3 regions of the Streptomyces sp. Tu 3180 genome follow, and region 2 is predicted to be linked to each of the others. Evidence: riboswitches for the same ligand, from Rfam matches in the RefSeq annotation. Region 2 holds a riboswitch; each other region holds the start of a gene.
The links. A riboswitch is a leader RNA that binds a small molecule or an ion and turns the genes downstream of it on or off. The one in region 2 is predicted to bind cyclic di-AMP.

Region 1 (6,861 bases), 3.2 Mb from region 2:
CCGCCGCGGCCCCCGCACCCCGCGGACGCCGCCACGGCTGCGCGATCGGACCGGACACCGCCCGCCACCACGCCTCCACCGGCAGCTCGCCCGCCGGCTCGAACGGCTCACCCGGCCGCGGGAACACCGCCGCCTGACCGGCCTCCTCCGCGACGTCCTTCATCCACTCCCCCGGCTCCGCCCACGCGTGCGGTGCCAGGTTGAACGTCCCCCAGTGGATCGGCAGCAGCACGCCGGCCGGATCGCCGCCCTGCAGGTCGAGATGCGACCGGACGCCCTCCTCGGGCGTCATGTGGATGTCGGGCCAGAACTCCGAGTACGCGCCGACCTGGATCATCGTGGCGTCGAACGGGCCGTGCCCGGCGCCGATGTCCTTGAAGCCCTCGAAGTAGCCGGTGTCACCGCTGTGGTAGATCCGGTGCTCCTCGCCCGCGACCACCCAGGAGGCCCACAGGGTGTGCTGGGTGTTGCGCAGCCCCCGGCCGCAGAAGTGGCGGGCCGGGGTGGCGGTCAGGGTGAGTCCGCCGATCCTCGTCGCCTCGTGCCAGTCCAGCTCGCGCAGCCGGCCGGCGGACACGCCCCAGCGCTCCAGGTGCGCACCGACGCCCAGCGGCACGGCGAACAGGGTGTCCGTGCCGGCCAGCGCCTTGATGCTGGGCAGGTCCAGGTGGTCGTAGTGGTCGTGCGAGATGACGACGGCGTCGACCGGACCGAGCGCGGCCAGCGGCAGCGGCACGGGGTGCAGCCGCTTGGGCCCGGCGAAGGGGAACGGGGAGCAGCGCTCGCCCCACACCGGGTCGAACAGGACCCGGTGCCCGTCGATCTCCGCGAGCACGCTGGAGTGGCCCATCCAGGTCAGGCGCAGCCCGGTGGCGGGGGGCCGGGAGAGGTCGGCGAGGGTGGTGGCGTGCACCGGCACCGTGCCCTTGGGTGTGCGCCGCGAGCGGGAGTCCTTGTCGAGGAAGACCTTCGCCAGGTCCCGCGTCGAGCCCGACGGGCGGGTCCGGGCGGTGCCCCCGGGGTTCTGGAACACCCCGTCCTTGAAGTGCGGGGATCTGCGGATGCGCGCCATGCGCTCACCCCTGGGGTCCGCGCCGAAGGCCGCGGGCCGCAGCGCGCGGAGCCCGGGACTCTGAGAACGGAAACCGGCCACGGTGCCTCCAGGTGGAGTCGGTCAGACATTCCATTATGGGCGGACGGTTCGGCACCGGGATGCCGGACCGGGTGGTACGGGGTCCGCGGGACGACCCGTGATCACGGCCCGCGAGGACGGTCCCTCATGTGAACCCCCTCGAGGAGCGAGGGCGTTGGGCGGCGTACGGGGCCGCGGGCCGGGGTGAACGGCGTGACCGGGGGCGGGGCCGGTGCCCGGTGTCCCGCGCACGGCCGGCCGGCTTCCGCGGCACGCCGCGTTTCCGGCGGAGCCCCGGGGATGCGCCGGTGGGCCGCGTCCCGTCGTCGGGTGACGCGGCCCACCGCACCGTGTTCACCGCACCGCGGCTCACGCCACCGCCGCGATCCGCACCTTGATGTCGTCCGGCGACAGGGTCCCCTTGGCCGTCACGTGGTCGCCCGACGACTCCCCGCGCAGCCGGCGCCCGATCCACGGCACCAGGTACTCGCGGGCCCACTGGACGTCGTCCCGCCGGACCTCGAAGGTGCCGCGGGGCGGCAGGGGCGGCCAGGGCTGCTCCGGGTCGGCCGGGACCTCCAGGCCGAGGACCTGCCCGGCGCGGAGTGCCACACGGGTGTGCCCCTCGGGCGACAGGTGCAGCCGGTCGGCGTCCCAGGCCCTGCGGTCCTGCACGCTCCTGAGGGACCACAGGTCGAGCACGGGACAGCCGTACCGGTCGGCGATGGCCCGCACGTGCCCGTTGTACGTGGCGATCTTGCCGCGCAGGTGCTTGAGCACGGGCACGCCACGGGTGTCGAACCCGGTCGTCACCATGACCGTGCCGGACACGGCCGTGAGCGCGGCGATCGCCCGTTCGAAGCGCTCGGCCACCTCGTCCGGGTCGGTGCCCGGGCGGATGATGTCGTTGCCGCCCGCGCAGAAGGAGACGAGATCGGGGGCGAGTTCGACGGCCCTCGGGACCTGGTCCGCCATGATCTGGTCGAGCAGCTTTCCGCGCACCGCGAGATTCGTGTACCGGAAGTCGCCTTCGGGCCGGCGGTCGGCGAGCAGCACGGCGAACCGGTCGGCCCAGCCGACGAACGCCCCGTCGGGGCCGGGATCACCGACGCCCTCGGTGAAGCTGTCCCCCACCGCCACGTACGACCCGATCACTGTTCTGCTGTCACTCTTCGAATCGTCTGCCACAGCAGCACATGATTCACCCTCGAATGTGACCTACGCGACCGTAGGAAAGAGTTGACGTGCGGTGAGATAAGCCACTCTCAAAAAACCGCCCGTTCCGGAATACGCCGAAGGCCGGACCCGGGAATCGGGATCCGGCCTTCGGCGGCGTGTCAGGCAGGTCGTCTCGCGGGGGTCAGAGGGAGACGCCCTTCGAGCGGAGGTAGGAGACCGGGTCCACGTCCGAGCCGTAGTTCGGCGAGGTGCGGATCTCGAAGTGCAGGTGCGGACCGGTCGAGTTGCCGGTCGAGCCGGAGAGGCCGACCTGCTGACCGGCGCTCACGGTCTGGCCGGCCGAGACGGACAGCGAGGACAGGTGGGCGTACTGGGCGTAGTAGCCGTCGTCGAGCTTGATGACGACCTGGTTGCCGTACGCGCCGGCCCAGCCGGCGGAGACGACCGTGCCGGCGCCGACGGCCTTCAGGGAGGTGCCGGTCGGGACGCTGAAGTCGACACCGGTGTGGTAGCCGCTGGACCACATGCTGCCGGCCACCTTGTAGCCGGTGCCGACGCCGCCGCCGGGCACCGGGGAGCTGTAACCGGAGGCGTTCGCGGCCCGGTCGGCGGACCCGGCGTCCGAGGGGGCGGACTGCGCGGGCTGCTCCGCCTCGGCGGGCTGCGACGACGGGGCGGAGGGCTCCTCGGGCGACGAGGCCTTCGACGCGCCGGAGGGGGCGGACCCGGACGCCTTCGGCGCGGAGGACTCCTCCGTCGCGCCGGCGGCGGCCTTGCCGTCGACCGAGAGCTTCAGGCCGGGGTGGATGAGCGAGGGGTTCTCACCGATGGCCTCGCGGTTGTCCGTGTAGAGCTTCTTCCAGCCGCCGTCGACGTCCTCGTCCTCGGCGATCTTCGCGAGGTAGTCGCCGGCCTTCACGGTGTACGTGCGGGCGTCGCCGCCCTTGTCCGCGGCGGCCTTGTGGCCGGTGGCGGAAAGGGACTGGACGGCCTTCTCGGGAGTCGTCTCCGGCGTGGCGGCGTGCGCGCCGGTGGCACCGAGGAGCGGCAGGGCGAGCGCGGCGCCACCGGTTCCGGCGACGGCGATGGAGCGGGTGAAACGCTGGGTCTTGGGACGGCGGTGCTTACCCTTCGCGGGCATGGTGAATTCCTCTCCGGCGCCTGCGAGGTGAGCTGTCGGGTTCGGGCTGGAGGTGCCCGGCCGCGCTGCGACGCGACTTAACCCCAAGCCGTTCCGGAGACCGGAACAGGCAGTCGTACCTGTGGGTCCCCCGCTCCTGCCGTACACGGGTCAGTGTGTGTGTGCGGGCTCCGGGCGGCGGCAGGATTAGGCGTCCGTCCGGATCGGTGGTGAACGTAAGCGACCGCGACGCAAAGGGACAAGCGCGGGATTCTCCGCGAACCTCTTTTTCCGTGATCCACAGACACGAAAGACGTCACCGAGCGTCAACCGGGATTCCCGTTTCCCCCCGAATCCCCTTGCCGCACAACCGAATTACGTGGACATGGCGATAACGCCGCGTCACGGATATGACGATGCTCACGCACCCCGACCCCATCTCCCTTTCTATCGGGGCACGTTATGGCGAACCGCCTTAATCGGACAGAACGCCCCAATCGCCAGATCACAGGCGTCGCAACCGGAACACCGCGGCGTCCAGGTCGCCGCGCAGCCCCGTGCGCAGCCCGTGGTGCAGCAGCACGGCACCCCGGTGCACGCCGCCCTCCCCCGAGCTCTCGGCTCCGCTCGGGCAGGGGGGACCCCAGGCACGGCATTCGTACGCGGACGCCGCGTCGAGGCCCCGCAGCCGGAGTGCGGGGACGGGCTCCCCGTAGTGCTGCGCCTGGAGGCAGGCCAGGACGACGCTCTCGTCACCGAGGACGTACTGCACCGCGCTCAACCCGCCCTCCGGGGCGCGCAGGCGGTACAGATCACCGCGCTGGACGACGGGCCTGATCTCCTTGTAGAGCGCGACCCACTCGCGCGCCTCGGCCAGCTCCTCCTCGGTCCACCGCGTGAGGTCGCCGCCGACCCCGAGCACCCCGGCCATGGCGCTGACGAACCGGAAGCGCAGGGAGCTGACCCGTCCGTTCAGCATGGCGTTCGGGCTGTCGGTGACCCAGGCGGCCATGACCCGCGCCGGGTGGATCTGGCTGAAGCCGTGCTGGATGGCGAGCCGGTCGAGCGGGTCGGTGTTGTCCGAGGTCCACACCTGGTCGGTGCGGCCGAGGATGCCGAGGTCGATCCGCCCGCCGCCGCCCGAGCAGGACTCGAAGGCCACGCCCGGGTGGGCCGCGCGCAGCCGGTCCAGCAGGGCGTACAGGGCGTGCACGTGGTCGGTCCACAGCCGCTGCGGGTACGGGTCGCCGGGCCAGCCCGCGTCGGTGAAGCAGCGGTTGAAGTCCCACTTCACGTAGTCGATCGGGGCGTCGGTGAGCAGCGCGTCGAGCTGTTCCCAGAGGTGCTCCCGGACGTCGGTGCGGGCGAGGTTGAGGACGAGCTGGTTGCGGAACTCCGTACGTCTGCGCCCGGGCCGGAACTGCACCCAGTCCGGGTGGGCGCGGTACAGGTCGCTGTCCGGGTTGACCATCTCCGGCTCGACCCAGATGCCGAACCGCATGCCCAGCCCGTGCACGTGGTCGGCGAGCGGCCTCAGGCCGCCGGGGAAGCGGCCGGGGTCGGGCGTCCAGTCCCCGAGTCCGGCCCGGTCGCTCGTGCGGGCCCCGAACCAGCCGTCGTCGACCACGAACAGCTCCACGCCCATCGCGGCGGCCCTCTCCGCGAGCGCCCGCTGCTGCTCCTCGCGGATGTCGAACCCGGTGGCCTCCCAGGAGTTGAACAGCACGGGCCGGTCCCGGTCCGCGTCCGGGACGACGTGCCTGCGCTGGTAGGCGTGCCACGCGCGGCTGGCGCCGCCGAAGCCGCCGTCGCTCCACAGGCCGGCGAAGACCGGAGTGACGTGGGTCTCCCCCGTGCCCAGCATCAGCAGGCCCGAGTCGTCGTGCCCCGCGCCGCCGGTGATCTGCACGCGCGCGTCGGGAAGCCGGGCGACCGCGATCCGCCAGGAGCCCGACCAGCCGAGGGCGCAGCCGTAGACCTCGCCGCGCTCCTCGGTGGCGTCGGTGTCGAGCGCGACCCACGGCAGGTGCTGGTGTCCGGTGTGGCCGCGGCGGCTGCCGACGACCACCTCGCCGTGGTCGAGCGGGGAGCGGGCCAGCCGGGACTCCGCGGCCCAGCGGCCGTGCAGCCGGGACAGCCGCCAGGACTCGCGGTCGGGGAGGGTCCAGGTGGCGGAGTCGGCGCGCAGCACCTCGACGGCCGGTCCCCGGTTGTCGAGGGTCACCCAGCGCTCGACCACGTCGTCGCGCATCCGGTAGTGCAGGGTCACGGTCAGCCCGCCGTCGCGGAAGCGGAGCCGGAGCTCGCCGTCGTCGCTCTCGTCGCCCTCGAAGGCCCACTCGGTGCCGCGCCCCTCGCGCGTGCGCACGGACAGGGCGGGGCGGACGAAACGGGGGCCGCCCTCGACGGGGTACTCCTCGCGCCCGTCCAGCGGGGACTCGAAGGGCCAGTAGTCCGGCAGCGGACGCCGGGCGAGCGCCCGGGCGTCGGCGAGCCCGATCCTCGGGCCCCAGTGCAGGTGCACCAGCTCGTCGCGGTCCGTGAGGTGGACCGCGTAGCTGCTCGTCGGCCCCGACAGGAGCCACGTACGACCGTCCTGCGACACCTTCGGCATCGATCCCCCACAGAGGCGAACAGACACGACCAGACATCAACATCATCGAGGTCGCCGGGGGCACCGGCAATGCCTGTGGACAACTCATTGCCCCGGGCAGCCGTGTCGTATCGTCAGGTGATGCCCGTCGACGAGCCGCGCGGCGGCACCGAGTGGGAGGAGCCCTACGTGACGCAGCAGATCCCGTCGACCGAACCCGAGCTGGCCGGTGTGCGCAACTTCCGCGACGTCGGCGGACTGCCGACCACGGACGGTCGGCGGGTGCGGCACGGGGTCCTGTTCCGCAGCGGTCACCTCGCCCACGCGACCGCGGAGGACGCCGCCTTCCTGTCCTCCCTGGGGCTGCACACGATCTTCGACTTCCGCAACGCGGCCGACCAGAAGCTCGAGGGGCCGGACGTCGAGCTGCCGGGCGTGCGCAACGTGAACCTGCCGCTGAGCGACCCGGCCGACGGCGCGGAGTTCTGGAAGATGGTGCGCGACGGCGATCTGGACCAGCTGCGCTCGATCCTCGCGGACGGCAAGGGCGCGGACCGGATGATCGCCTCGTACCGCACGATCATCAGGCAGCGCACCGCCGAGCACTCCCGGGTGCTGCTCTCGCTCGCCGAGGACAGCGTCCCCGCCCTGATGCACTGCGCGGCGGGCAAGGACCGCGCGGGCCTGTCGGTGGCGGTGACGCTGCTCGCCCTGGGCGTCGAGCGGGACGCGATCTTCGACGACTACCTGAAGTCCAACGCCGGGCACCGCCGCTACAAGGTGCAGCGCAGCGGCAGCTCCGCCTCGGCCTACTCCCCCGAGGTCATGGAGCTGCTC
Region 2 (6,861 bases):
GCGCTGGGCTCGATGCGCGCCCGGCGCGTCGCCCGGCGGTACGCGCGCCGGTACGGGGGGAAGGAGGTGGCGCGGGCGGTGGCGCAGTACGAGGCGTACGCGACCTCGCTGGCGTTCCTGCGGCACCGGGGGCGGCTCGGCCGGGCGGGGACGGACTTCGTCGAACGGGAGCGGGAGCTGCTGCTGGAGCTGTGGCGCCGCCGGGAGGCGGCCCGCCCGGCGCTGGACCACGCGGCCCGCACCACCGCGCCGCCGGTTCCGGTCGCCGTCCCGCCGTGGCCGGTGCACGGGATGCCCGGAGCACACGGGATGCACGAAGTGCACGGGACTCACGGGGTCCATGGAGTCCAGGGGACCCGGGGGACGCACGGGCCCCAGGGATACGGGCAGCCGCAGCCGCATCCGTACCCGCCGTACCAGCCGAACCCTTACCGCTTCTGAGTCACCGAACCGGCAGCCCTGACGTCGGGGGGACGCCGTCGGGACTGCCGGGGTTCGGGAGCGGTGGGTCTCAGGGGGTGAGGCCCTTGTCGCGCAGCCACGCCAGCGGGTCGACGCCCGAGGAGGAGCCGCCCGGGTGGACCTCCAGGTGGAGGTGGGCCCCGGTGGAGTTGCCGGTGGAGCCGACGCGTCCGATCACATCGCCGGTGTTGACCTTCTGGCCGACGCTGACGCTGATGGAGGACTGGTGGGCGTACCAGATCTCGGTGCCGTCCTCGAGGGTCAGCACGGTCTTGTAGCCGTAGGAGCCGTCCCAGCCGGCGGAGGTGATCGTGCCGGTGTGGACCGCCTTGATCAGCGTGCCCGTGGGCGCGGCGAAGTCGAGGCCGGTGTGGTAGCCGGAGGACCAGTAGGCGCCGGCCTGGCCGAAGGTCGAGCTGAGGGTGTACGAGGAGGTCGGCAGCGCGTACTGCTTGGCCAGCTCGGCGAGGCGCTCGGCCTCGGCCTTCTTCCTGGCCTCCTCCTCCGCCTTCTTCTTCGCGGCCTCGGCCTTCGCCTCGGCCTCCTTCTCCGCCTTGGCGGCGGCCTCGGCGGCCGCCTTCTCGGCCGCCGCGGCGGCTTCCGCCGCGGCCTTGCTCTCGGCCTGGTCCTGCTGCTGCTCGACCTGCGCCATGATCCGGGCGCGCAGCGCCTCACCGGCGTCGGCGGTGCCCTGCCCGGTGTCGTCGGCGGTCGCGCCGATGCTGCTGAGCGGCGTGGCGGAACCGGCGGGCTCCTCCTCGTCGGAGATGAGGGAACCCACGTTGGGCAGGTCGGGCATGGAGATCGAGACCGGCGGCTTGCCGGTCTGGGCGGTGGCCATGCCGCCCGCGCCCACCGCGGCGATGACACCGACGCCCAGGACCGTGGAGCTGCGGGCGAGTCCTCCGCCGCGCTGCTTGGCGACGCGGTGCCGGCCGCGTACCGGGCGGACGGACTCCGCGGTGGGGTTCCACTCCTCGAAGGGGCCCTCCTCGCCGCGGACACCGCCGTAGACGAAGGTGTCGCCGTCGCGCTGGCTCGGCATGAAGGGGGCCTCGGGGGCAGGCCGGTTGGACGCCACGTGGGCGCGCTCCTTTCCTTCCTTCATCGCCTACCGGGTTAGCTGACGGGTTCGGAGCAGGAAGGTCTCCTACGCGCGTATACGAGCCGTGCTTCCACGGCGGTATCCACGCGATTCACCCCATGGTGGTGGTTCCCCGGTTCCCTTGCGGGATTCGGCGCGTGCGCACGGAGCCGACTTCTGTGACGGCTGGGACGACCGCGCTGCGTTATCGAACGTTAATAGACGCGAGGGCCGGATTCCAAGCCGTTCCTCTTGATCGTTCGCGATTTTCGCGTGGACTTAACCGCCACGAGCGGCCAAAAACGGGCGAGTTGACCCACCCTCGGATGTCCACCGAGTTCTGACGGTGTGTCAGTTGTTATGCGCAGCGGGGCGGCCCGGTCACTCTCGGTGAGAGCGGTGCGCGCGGAGAGGAAAACACCGAGGGCCGGAACCCTTCCGGATTCCGGCCCTCGGCCTTCAGTAGCGGGGACAGGATTTGAACCTGCGACCTCTGGGTTATGAGCCCAGCGAGCTACCGAGCTGCTCCACCCCGCGTCGGTATGACACCAGTGTACGCCATGCGCGGGACACTCAGCACACCCGTTGTCCCCGGCCCCTCAGCGGCCGATCAGATGGCCGTTCGGCGCCTGGGCCCGCTCCTCGTGCTCCGGCAGCACGACGACGGTGGCGCCCCCGTCCGCCAGCACTCCGCTGCCGTCGGCGCCCGGCACGAAGGTGTCCGGCTCGCGCCAGGCCGTGACCACCCGCCGCACCCCCGCGTCCAGGATCAGCCGGGCACAGGGCGCCGGCCGGGACGCGCGCCGGGCGCAGGGCTCCAGGCTGGAGTACACGGTGGCGGTCGCGAGCCGGGGGTCCGTGGGGTCGGCCTTGGCGAGCGCCGCCTCCTCCGCGTGCACCACCGGGTCCCCGCCCTCCCGGGAGTGCCCCCGCGCCAGTTCCGTACCGTCGGCCGCGACCACCACCGCGCCCACGCTGAACGCCGTCCGGGACGGCGGGCACCGGTCCGCGAGGTCGCAGGCGAGGGCCAGCCAGTGGTGGTCGGCGGCGGAGGGCACCGCACCGGTGCCGGGTGCGGTGGGCTCGTAACGCGTCAGGACGACGTCGCCGACGGCGCGGGTCTCGAGCAGCCGCAGCCGGCCGCCCTGGTAGGAGCCGGGGCCGAAGAGGCGGGGGGCGTCCGGGTCGCCGACGAAGAGCGGGGCGAGGACCAGCTGGAGCTCGTCGGCGAGGCCCTGGGTGAGGAGCTGGGTGTGGATCAGGCCGCCGCCCTCGACCATGAGCCGCCGGACCCCGCGCACGGCGTGCAGGTGCTCCAGGAGCCGCCGCCAGTCGACCTCGGGGCCGAGCGGGACGACATCGGCCGCGAGACCGTGGGCGTGGGCCCGCTCGGCGCCCCCGTCGGTCGTGTAGAGGACCTTCTCGCCCCCCGTGTGCCAGAACAGCGCCGCCGGGTCCAGGTCGCCGGAGCCGCTGACGGTGACCTTGAGCGGATACTCGGGCCGGCCCTCGGCGACCCGGGCGGCCCGCCGCTCGGGCGAGTTGACCAGCAGGCGCGGATTGTCGGCACGGATCGTGCCGGCGCCGACCAGGATCGCGTCCACCGACGCCCGCACCTCGTCGACCCGGTCGAAGTCGGCCGGGCCGGACAGCAGCAGCCGCTCGGGGCCGGTGTCGTCCAGGTAGCCGTCCAGGGAGACGGCGGCGGACAGCAGGACGTACGGGTGGGGCATCGGCGTACTCCAAGCGGGGCTGGGACGGCGGGCGGGGCGGTGGGGCGGCCGGCGCGGGCGCGGGTTTCGGGTTCGGGTTCGGGTTCGGGTTCGGGTCAAGTCTGACAACAGGTCCGGCGCGCTCGGCGGGGGCGGGCGTCCGGGTGCGCCGGGCGAGCCGGGCGAGCCGGGCGCCATCCGGCGCGGTCCCCATGATCCGTCCGCCGCACCGGGCACCGCGGCGGTCCGCGTACGGCCCGCGCCCCCCGGGGAATGGGCGCTGCGACCGATGGCGGGAGCCACCGGCGACGGGCGACGGTGGGACCCGGCGACGGCATCGCCGGGCACGGGTGGCAGTGCCCCGCCGGCACATCCGGACCGGGCGGGTGACGACGTCGGCATACGGGCAAACTCCTTCGTACCGGCCCGAGTTCGTCAGGCCGACGGCTCACCCTCCACCTCCCGGCGGCACAGGACCGGCGTCCGGCGGTGTCCGAGGGGACGGCCGGCGCCGACGAGCGGCCACCGGCCGGGAAGGAGGAGCCGTGTCCCCGTCCGACGACGAGCGTCTCGTCGACCTCGCGGCCCGACGCGAGCGGGAGGACCGCCGTTCCGCCCGCCCGCGTTCCGCCCGCCCGCGGTCCGCCGGCCGGCCCGCCCGCCCCCGCGCGTACCGGCACGCGCGCGCCTGGTGGGTGCTGGGGACCGGGGTCGTCATGCTGATCGCGGGCGTGGTCCTGCCCGACGGGCTGCTCATCGCCGCGGGACTGGTCCTGAGCGGCATCGCCGTCCAGCTGCTCGACCCGGACCGGCGGCGGACGGACGGCCCCCGCCGCCCGCGCTGAACACCCGTCACCGCCCCCGCGCCCCGGCCGTACGACTGTCTCGTTCGGCGCTTCCGCCCGGTCGCCCTCCACTGTCACCCTGACCAGAACCAGGAAACCGGCTCTCGAAGCCGCGCGGAGCGGAAAGTGGGACGATCCGCTCGGGTCAGCGCCTCGTCCGCCGGGGCATCCGACCGCCTTCCCACCGGCCGGCGGCGGGAGACCGGAAGGGGAGCGTCAGCATGATCGAGTGGGTGCCCCTCGGCACCGGACCGAAGCCGGTCCCCCGGCCCGTCGCCACGCCGTTGGTGTGGGCCGGCGCCTTCGGCGGTGCGGCGGTGCTGGTGGCGCTGCTCAACACGCTCGTGGGCATCGACCACCCCGGACTCGCCCTGACCGCCCTGTCCCTGCTGGCCGCCGCCCTGGGCGTGTGCGCCCGGTTCACCGCGGCCCCGGGGACGGCCGTCCTGTGCTGGCTGTTCCTCAACGGCTTCGCCGTTCCGCCCGCGGGCACCCTCTCCTGGGCCGGCCCCCGCGACACCTTCTGGCTCACCTGCCTGCTCACCGCCGCACTCGTCGGTACGGCCGTCTCCCGCCTGGTCCACGCCCGCGCGGCCCACCACCGCGTCACCCCGGCCGTCCGCACGCCCTCCACGGAACCGGACGAGTGGCCGCACGCCTCCTGACGGGACAAGCGCGTCCCGTGCCGCCGGGCCGTCGAACCGGCCGTTCCCTCCGGCCCGCCGGGACGCCCCGCCCGGCCCGGTGGGAGGGAGGGCCCGTCCGGCCCGGGACCGCGCGGACGTACCGGGCCTCCCGGCCGGGCCCCGAGCCGGTTCGCGCGGATTCGTACAGACGGGGGAAACGAGTCGGCGCCCGGGCCGCCGAAGCCGGCCCGGGCGCCGCGTGGCAGGTCGGAGGGCACGGAGCCCGCCTGCCGACCGTAGGCCCTGTGGGACTCGAACCCACAACCAATGGATTAAAAGTCCACTGCTCTGCCAATTGAGCTAAGGGCCCCGGCGATGTTGTCCCCCCGAGCATAGCCGGACACGGCCGAGTCTCCGATCGGGTATCGGGGAGCCGGGTCCGGACGTGTCCCCGCGGGAACGCGGAAGGGCCCGCGCGACAGGTGTCGCACGGGCCCTTCGGAACGGCACGGTGAAACCGCGTCAGCCGTTGCGCTTCCAGCGCGGCTTGTCCTCGCGGCGGCCGAAGGAGCCGCCGCCCCGGTGGTCGTCACGACGGCCGTACGGGCGGTCGTGGCCGCCGGTGCGGAAGCCCGGGCGGTCGCCCTGACGGTCACGGTTGAAGGGACGGTCGCTGCCCCGGTGGCCGCCGCGCTCGTCGCGGCGGAAGGTCCCGCGGTCACCCCGGTCGTCGCGACGGAAACCGCCGCGGTCGCCGTCACGGCGCTCGAAGGAACGCCCGCCGCGGTCACGGTCACGGTCGAAGCCGCCCCGCTCGTCACGGCGGAAGCCACCCCGGTCGCCCCGGTCGTCACGGCGGAAGTTCCCGCGGTCGCCCCGGTCGTCCCGGCGGAAACCGCCGCGGTCGCCCTGGTCGTCGCGACGGAAACCGCCGCGGTCGCCGTCACGGCGCTCGAAGGAACGCCCGCCGCGGTCACGGTCACGGTCGAAGCCGCCCCGGTCGTCACGGCGGAAACCGCCCCGGTCACCCCGGTCGCGGTTGAAGCCGCCCCGGTCGTCACGGCGCTCGAAGGAACGCCCACCGCGCTCGCCCCGGTCACCCCGGTCGTCCCGGCGGAAACCGCCGCGGTCGCCCCGGTCGTCCCGGCGCTCACGCCGCTCGTACGGCGCCGGCGCCTCCGCACGCTCCGCGCGCTCGGCCCGCTCGACGTCCCGTGCGGACGGCTGCTCCGGCAGCGAGACCTCCGCCTCGGCCTGCACCGCGGCGGCCGCCTCGGCCACCACCGCCTCGGGGTCCTCGCCCCGCTCGCGCGCCACCCGGGCCAGCAGCCGGTCCGCCTCGTCCCGCAGCTCGGCCGCCCGGCGCTGCGCCCGCTCCAGCTCCTTGGTGAGCTGGGCGACCTCGCGCTCGGCCTGCTGCGCCGCGTTGCCCGCGGACTCGGCCTGCACCTCGGTCATCGACCGGGCGCCGGTGATCTCGGCGACCTCCGGGTCGAAGGCCGCGCCGCCCTGGATGATGTGGCGCGTCGCGTCGACGCCCGCGTCCTCCATCAGCCGGAAGATCTGGCGCCGCTGGTGCGGCAGGGACAGGGACACGACCGTGCCCGTGCGCCCGGCGCGCGCCGTACGGCCCGCCCGGTGCAGGTAGTCCTTGTGGTCGCCGGCCGGGTCGACGTTCAGGACGAGGTCGATGCCGTCGACGTGGATGCCGCGGGCCGCGACGTCCGTCGCCACCAGGACGTTCACGTACCCGTCCTTGAAGTCCGCCAGCGTCCGGGTCCGGGCGCCCTGGGTCATGCCGCCGTGCAGCGCGTCGGCCTTCACCCCGGCGTCCCGCAGCTGCTCGGCGACGCGGTCGGCGCCCAGCTGGGTGCGGACGAAGATGATGGTGCGGCCCTTGCGGGAGGCGATGGCCGCGGTGACCGGCGCCTTGTCCTTGGGCTTCACGACCAGGATGTGGTGCGACATGGTCGTCACCGCGCCCTGCGCCGCGTCCACCTCGTGCGAGACCGGCTCGTTCAGGTACCGGTCGACGAGGGTCTTGATCTCGTTCTCCATGGTCGCGGAGAACAGCATCCGCTGACCGCCCGCCGGGACCTGGTCCAGCAGTTCCGTGACCTCGGGCAGGAAGC
Region 3 (6,861 bases), 830 kb from region 2:
TGGGCCCGGGCAGGTCGGCGAAGCCGTCGTCGAACGTGAGCAGCACCGGCCGGGGCGGCAGGGGCGCGCGCCCGGCGAGGTGGTCGGCGAGGGCGCCGATGGTGACGGGCGTGCGCCCGCTGTCCACGACGGCGTCGAGATGCGCCGCGAACTGGCGCGGCGCGACGGTGAACTCGGCGATCCAGTCCGGCGGGTCGTCCATCACGGCGTGGTAGAGGAACACCGGGATCGCCGGGCTCCCGGGCCGCTCCGCGCCGTCGTGGGCGTCCCTCCGGGCGCCGCTCCGGGCGCCCCTTTGCGTGTCCCTCCGTGTGCCTCTCCGCGCGCCGTCCCGTGCGCCGTCCGCCACCGGTCTCCGCGCCGACGCCGTCATCTCGTCCCCCTCCCCGCGGCCCCCCGCAGCGCCCTGCGCGCCCGCAGGTAGCCGACCGGCCCGTACGCCATCCCCCTGCGCTGCAGACGCGACAGCCGGCGCGGCCACGGATGGGTGCGGGTGTCGTGGGAGCCGGGGGTGCCGCCCCCGTCCGTCTCGCGCACGGCCGTCAGGGCGCGGGCGTGGGACAGTCCGCGCGGCAGCCGGGCGAGGAAGGCCGGCAGCAGGGCGGGCCGGTTGACCAGGATCGCGGTGAGGTAGGCGGTGAGGCCGGCGCCGTAGCCGTAGGCCTGGGTCTCCAGGTCGGCCCAGGTCTCCCGGTGGTGGTGCCAGACCAGCGCGTGCGGGGTGTAGCGCAGCCGGTGCCCCTGCGCGAGGACGCGCACGAAACCGTAGAGGTCGTCGCCGCCCCGGGCGGGCGTTCCCGCGCCGGTGGCCGGGTCGAAGCCGCCGACGCCGCGCAGCACGTCCGTGCGGAAGGCCATGTTCGCGCCGGAGCCGAACCGGCCCGCGGTGAAGGGGAACAGCGGCTCGTCAGCGGGCGGGTGCTGCGGGTCGTACGTCGTCGGAGTGAAACCCTTGGCGAAGCCGCCGTGGCTCTCCAGCAGGACCTGGGCCGGGGTGCGCAGTCGGGCGGGCAGGATGAGGCCGGTGGCGCAGCCGAGCCGGGGGTCGGCGGCGAAGGGCGCGGTCAGCTCGGTGAGCCAGCGGGGATCGGCGACCACGTCGTCGTCGGTGAACGCGGTCACCTCGCCCCGGGCCGCGGCGAGCCCCGTGTTGTGGGCGGTCGCCAGCCCGGGGACCGGCTCGCGCACGTACCGCACGCGCTCCCCGTACTTCCGCTGCACCAGCTCGCGCGTCTCGTCCGTGACGGGCGCGTTGTCGACGACGACGATCTCGAAGTCCGGGTGGTCCTGCGCGAGGAGCGAGTCCAGCGCGCGGGCGAGCTGCCCGGCCCGCTCCCGGGTGGCCACGACGACGCTGCTGTACGGCGGCGCCCCGGCGGGCGGGGCCTGTCCGGGGCCCCCCGCCGCGTCCTTCGCGCCCAGGCTCCGGGCGGCCTCCGTCAGCACCGCCTTCGGGTCCGCCCCCTCCGGCACCCGCGCCGACAGCGTGCCCACCGGCCGGCCCGCCCGTCTGACCAGGAGGAACACCTCGCCGTGGGTCACCGGGGGACTGCCCGGCCCGGGTCTCAGGACGGCCTCGTCACCGGCCAGGTCCACTTCGGCGACCTGGACCGCGCCGATGGCCAGGAACCGCCGTATCTCCTCCCGCGTACGCGCACGCGTACCCGCTCCTCGGGACATGGGCCCTCCCCCCTCCTCACGACCGGCGCAGCCGTGCCGCGCCCTTCAGGGTCCGCGACGCCAGCGACGCGAGGCGCGGGCGGGCGCGGACGAAGCCGTGCGCGCGGCGCGCGGGCTCGCGGCTCAGCCAGTGCAGCGCGGCGCCCGTCCCCGGACGCGTCGCCGCTCCCTCGTAGACGGCGAGTTCGCCGGTCTTCAGCGAGTCCTTGTACTCGGCCGGGCCGCGCCCCAGGTCGAGCGTCCCGATGCCCTCGGCGGCCGCCGCCTCGGCCATCCGCAGGTGCAGCACCAGCCCGGGCGAGTACTTGGCGAACTCCGGGTCGTACGCCGGGAACCAGCAGGCCAGGACGGAGGCCGAGCGCAGGCCGAAGTGCGCGGCGACGGGGCGGTCGCCGGCGTACAGGACCGACAGCGTGCCCGTGCACTGCGGGGCCCGGGTCCCGGCGAGGCGGTCCACGAGCCGGGTGATCCACTCCCGCGCGAACCGGTCACGCCGCCCGGTCCTGCGGTACTGCGCCGACTTCCAGTCCATCAGCGTGCGCAGTGCGGCCGGGTCGCGTTCGTCGAAGACGAACCGCACGGGCCCGACCTGGCGGCCGAGCCTGCGCTCCTTGGCGAGGGTGGTCCTCAGGAACTTCGGCGACTGGGTGCGCAGCACCGACTCGTAGGTCTCGTAGCCCTTCTCCACGTCGATGACGTAGGTGGCGTGCTCCTCGGCCGCGTACGGCACGAACAGCTCCTGGCCGGCCTCCAGGTTGTCGAAGGCGAAGCTCGACACCGAGCAGGCCCGCAGCAGTTCGCCCGTCTGCGGGGCGTGGCCGGGGTCGAGGACCGCGCCCTGGCAGTCCGACACCCCGAACCCGATGGCCCGGCCCTGCCCCCACGCGCCCCGCTCGTAGGGCAGGAAGCCCGCCGGCCGCGCTCCGGCGTACAGCACCGCGACCCTGGCCTGCGGCCGGACCCGGCCCACTGCGGTGGTGAACTCCGGTTCCATGAAGGGGTTGCGCGGTGCGTCCGTCGCGGCGCGCAGTTCCCGCCAGCGCTCCCGCTCCCCCTCGCCGAGCTCGTCGGGCCTCAGCACGCGCATGCGTCCACTGCTCACCTGACCCCCCGATCAAGTCCCCCCTGGACACTTGGAAGGTACCGCCCGAGAGCGCATGGACGGTAGAGAGCGGAGCATGTTGTTGCCAAACGGGCAGAGGCCCTCAACCGGTCGGTACCCGGCGCGGTGAGGAGGACCGGCTCGTTGTCCGTATTCTCTGATCATGGCCGCACCCACCGCATTCTCACTCATCGCCACCGACCTGGACGGGACGCTGCTGCGCGGCGACGACACCCTCTCCGACCGGTCCCTCGCCGCGCTCGCGCGCGTGGAGCGGGCCGGTGCCCGGCACCTCGTGGTGACGGGACGCCCGGCCCCCAGGGTGCGGCCGCTCCTGGACGACCTCGGCGGCACGGGGCTCGCGGTGTGCGGGCAGGGCGCGCAGGTGTACGACGCCGGCGCGGACCGGCTGCTGTGGTCCGTCACGCTGGACCGGGAACTGGCGGAGACCGCGCTCGGCAAGATCGAGGCCGAGGTGGGCGAGGTGTACGCCGCGGTCGACCAGGACGGCGTCGACGGGCTGACCCTGATCGAGCCCGGCTACCTGATGCCGCACCCCACCCTCCCCGCCGTGCGGGTCGAGCGGCGCGGTGACCTGTGGGACCGGCCGATCAGCAAGGTGCTGCTGCGCCACCCGGAGCTGTCGGACGACGCCCTGGCGGCGGCGGCCCGTTCGGTGGTCGGTTCGCTGGCCACGGTCACCATGTCGGGGCCGGGGACCGTGGAGCTCCAGCCGTGCGGGGTCACCAAGGCGACCGGGCTGGCGCTGGCCGCCGAACACCTGGGGCTGGGCCCGGAGCGGACCCTCGCCTTCGGTGACATGCCGAACGACATCCCGATGTTCGACTGGGCCGCGCACGGCGTCGCCATGGCCAACGCCCATCCCGAGCTGAAGGCGGTGGCCGACGAGGTCACCACGTCGAACGAGGACGACGGCGTGGCCGTCGTCCTCGAGCGACTGTTCGGCGGGGCGGCCGTGCTGGGCCGTCAGCGGACGGCTCAGTACGCGCCGAAGACGTTGTCGATCGAGCCGTAGCGGTCGGCGGCGTAGTTGCAGGCCGCCGTGATGTTCGCGACCGGGTCGAACGGGTCGAAGGCGGTGCCGGGCACGTGGTACGCCTGGAAGGTCGGGTCGATGACCTGCAGCAGGCCCTTCGACGGGGTGCCCGCGGCGGCGTTGGAGTCCCAGTTGTTGACGGCGGCCGGGTTGCCGGAGGACTCGCGCATGACGTTGCGGTGGATGCCCTCGTAGGAGCCCGGGATGCCGTGCTGCGCCATGACCGACAGCGACTCGCGGATCCAGCCGTCGAGGTTGTCCGGGTAGGTCGTCGTGGAGGCGGCGGCCGTGGTGGACGGCGTGGTGGCCGCGGAGGCGCTGGTCGCGCCGAACAGCGGGAGGGCGACCACGGCGACACCGGTGCCGGCGACGGCGAGGGAGCGGGCGAGGCGGCGGCCGCCGAAGCGGCGGGGCTGACCGGATGCAGGCATGTCTGGGTTCCTCTCCTACGCCTGCGAGGTGAGCTGTCGGGTTCGGGCGGGAGAGTGCCCGGCCGTGCCCCTGCGGGCACGGCTTCACCCCGAGCCGTTCCGGCGTGTGGCCGGCCCGGCGACTTACCTGGGTCCCCCGCTCCTGCCGTGCGTGAGTGAGTCGTCGTGGGTCGATGCGGGTGGCGGCAGGATTCGGCGTCCACCCGGCAGGCCGGGAACGTATGCGAGAGCACATGTCGGAAACAAGTGCAGCCGCCACAGATGGGGCCGTTTGATCTTGTCATGGGTGTTTTGGGGTGCTTGGTTCTTTGCGAGTGCCAAGGCTCAACTCGCCTGCGGGGAAAGGGAGAACGCCGGTGCGCCGGAGCGGCGGGCGGGCGGGCGGCGCGTGACCGACCTCACTGGCCGTGCGTTCGGTCCGCATTTCACGCCAAAGGGAATCCGATTGACAATTACCGCGAATCGGACAGTGGGACGACAGGATGGTCGGGATGGCGAGTGCGGCGAGGTGCGATCCGGGGGGTGCGGCCCCGCAGGTGTGGATCGTCACACCCCGGAAAACCGATGGATGTCTGTTGTCGTCGAACGATCAGAAACCGACGGCTCCGATCTCGCGCCGTCCGACTCGAGGGCGCCTCCAGGTCGAGCGAAGTTCGAGACCGGGAGACCCGGGCGCTGACGGTGATCGAAACGTGACCGGATACGCTGACTCGAGTGAGGGCAGCGACCTATCGACAAACCGTGTAACCGCCACCAGACACCAGCAGACAGGAGACCCCTCGTGACCGTCGTCGGGCCGTTCGGGCTGAGCGTGCGGGACCAGGCTCTGGAAGCCGATGTCCAGGCCGGATTGACGGCTGTCGAGGAGGGGCTGCTCGAGGCCACCAAGAGCGAGGTGCCCTTCATCACGGGGGCCGCCCAGCATCTGGTGCGGGCCGGCGGCAAGCGGTTCCGCCCGCTGCTCGTGATGCTCTCCGCCCAGTTCGGCGACCCCTACGCGCCCGGTGTCGTGCCGTCGGCCGTGGTCGTGGAGCTGACCCACCTGGCCACGCTGTACCACGACGACGTCATGGACGAGGCCGAGGTGCGGCGCGGCGTGGCCAGTGCGAACACCCGCTGGGGCAACTCCGTCGCGGTCCTCACCGGCGACTTCCTCTTCGCGCGGGCCTCGCACATCCTGGCCGACCTCGGCCCGGAGGCGGTGCGGGTGCAGGCCGAGGCGTTCGAGCGGCTGGTCACCGGGCAGATCCTGGAGACCGCGGGGCCGCAGGACGGCCGGGACCCGGTCGAGCACTACCTGGACGTGCTCGGCGGCAAGACCGGCTCGCTGGTCGCGGTCTCCTGCCGGTTCGGCGCGATGATGTCCGGCGCCGACGAAACGGTCGTGCACGTGCTCACCCAGTACGGCGAGCGGCTCGGCGTCGCCTTCCAGCTCGCCGACGACGTCCTGGACATCGCCTCCGACTCCCACGAGTCCGGCAAGACCCCCGGCACGGACCTGCGCGAGGGCATCGCCACGCTGCCCGTGCTGCGGCTGCGCGAGCGGGCGGCCCGGCTGGGGCTGGCCGAGGACATCGCCCTGTGCGAGCTGCTCGACTCCGACCTCACCGACGACGCCCGGCACGCCGAGGCGCTGCGGCTGCTGCGCGCCCACCCCGCCCTGGAGCAGGCCCGCCGGGACACCGTGCGCTACGCCGAGGAGGCCCGCTCGGCCCTGGCCCCGCTGCCGGAGTGCGACGCGAAGGCGGCGCTGGTGGAGCTGTGCGACGCGGTGGTGCACCGGGCGGGCTGAGCCGCCCGGCCCGTACGCACGCCGCGTCCCCTCCGGGCCGGCCGCGTCCCCTCGGGGCCCCGGCCGCACCGTTACTGGTCGGCCGCACCCCTACTGGTCGGGGGAGGAAAACACCGGTCGTGTCATACCGCAGCAGTACGCGGAGTTGAGCCCGCGGTCTGACGCATCCCTCCGCCGGTTTTGGTCAGATGGAGCACGACGGACATCACCACTCCTCACCGATTCGGGTGAGAATGGCGGCTCAGGGGGAGACTGGTGCGAGGACACGAGACGGAAGCCGCCGCCGACCACGGAGGTAGGGCACACATGGCACCGTACGCATCCGACGACATGACGGCCCCGGGAGAGGCCGACGGGCCGCGCGCGAGGCGGCGCAGGGCCGCGCGGTACGTCGTCCCGGTCACGGTGATGGGAGTGGCGGCCGCGACCATCGGGCTCGTCCCCGCGATCGCCGACTCCGGCGACCCGGACCTGCCGGAGATCACGGCGGCTCAGCTCATCGAGAAGATCGCGCAGTCGGACGTCGAGCAGCTCTCCGGCACCGTGAAGATCACCACCGACCTCGGCCTGCCGGACCTCGGCGGCCTGGAGAGCGGCCTCGCCTCCGGCGCGACGGAGCGGGGCGGGGACGGCGGCTCCTCGGCCGACCCGTCCGCCAAGCTCACCGAGCTGGCCTCCGGCACGCACACCCTGCGCGTCGCGACCGACGGCCCGGACCGGCAGAAGCTGTCGCTCCTGGAGAACGCCGCCGAGTACAGCCTGATCCACAACGGCGAGGACGTCTGGGGCTACGACAGCG

Region 1: it holds a riboswitch for cyclic di-AMP, as region 2 does, so the genes downstream of both, GL259_RS32970 (M23 family metallopeptidase) here and GL259_RS18970 (M23 family metallopeptidase) in region 2, are expected to answer to the same signal.
Region 3: it holds a riboswitch for cyclic di-AMP, as region 2 does, so the genes downstream of both, GL259_RS22830 (transglycosylase SLT domain-containing protein) here and GL259_RS18970 (M23 family metallopeptidase) in region 2, are expected to answer to the same signal.

Annotation. Positions count from the first base shown of each region.
Region 1 covers NZ_WOXS01000002.1:7,234,796-7,241,656, reverse strand. Annotated here, with positions in the region: gene GL259_RS32980 (MBL fold metallo-hydrolase) at 1-1,153, opposite strand, end outside; gene GL259_RS32975 (SGNH/GDSL hydrolase family protein) at 1,502-2,287, opposite strand; gene GL259_RS32970 (M23 family metallopeptidase) at 2,493-3,452, opposite strand; cyclic di-AMP (ydaO/yuaA leader) riboswitch at 3,457-3,618, opposite strand; gene GL259_RS32965 (alpha-galactosidase) at 3,937-6,045, opposite strand; gene GL259_RS32960 (tyrosine-protein phosphatase) at 6,214-6,861, shown strand, end outside.
Region 2 covers NZ_WOXS01000002.1:4,021,152-4,028,012, forward strand. Annotated here, with positions in the region: gene GL259_RS18965 (PrsW family intramembrane metalloprotease) at 1-441, shown strand, start outside; gene GL259_RS18970 (M23 family metallopeptidase) at 512-1,543, opposite strand; cyclic di-AMP (ydaO/yuaA leader) riboswitch at 1,556-1,713, opposite strand; tRNA gene GL259_RS18975 (tRNA-Met) at 2,010-2,083, opposite strand; gene GL259_RS18980 (dihydrofolate reductase family protein) at 2,146-3,279, opposite strand; gene GL259_RS18985 (hypothetical protein) at 3,804-4,103, shown strand; gene GL259_RS18990 (hypothetical protein) at 4,325-4,768, shown strand; tRNA gene GL259_RS18995 (tRNA-Lys) at 5,027-5,099, opposite strand; gene GL259_RS19000 (DEAD/DEAH box helicase) at 5,252-6,861, opposite strand, start outside.
Region 3 covers NZ_WOXS01000002.1:4,846,217-4,853,077, forward strand. Annotated here, with positions in the region: gene GL259_RS22810 (polysaccharide deacetylase family protein) at 1-202, opposite strand, end outside; gene GL259_RS22815 (glycosyltransferase) at 370-1,680, opposite strand; gene GL259_RS22820 (GNAT family N-acetyltransferase) at 1,697-2,767, opposite strand; gene GL259_RS22825 (HAD family hydrolase) at 2,946-3,818, shown strand; gene GL259_RS22830 (transglycosylase SLT domain-containing protein) at 3,782-4,270, opposite strand; cyclic di-AMP (ydaO/yuaA leader) riboswitch at 4,276-4,446, opposite strand; gene GL259_RS22835 (polyprenyl synthetase family protein) at 5,052-6,062, shown strand; gene GL259_RS22840 (sigma-E factor regulatory protein RseB domain-containing protein) at 6,369-6,861, shown strand, end outside.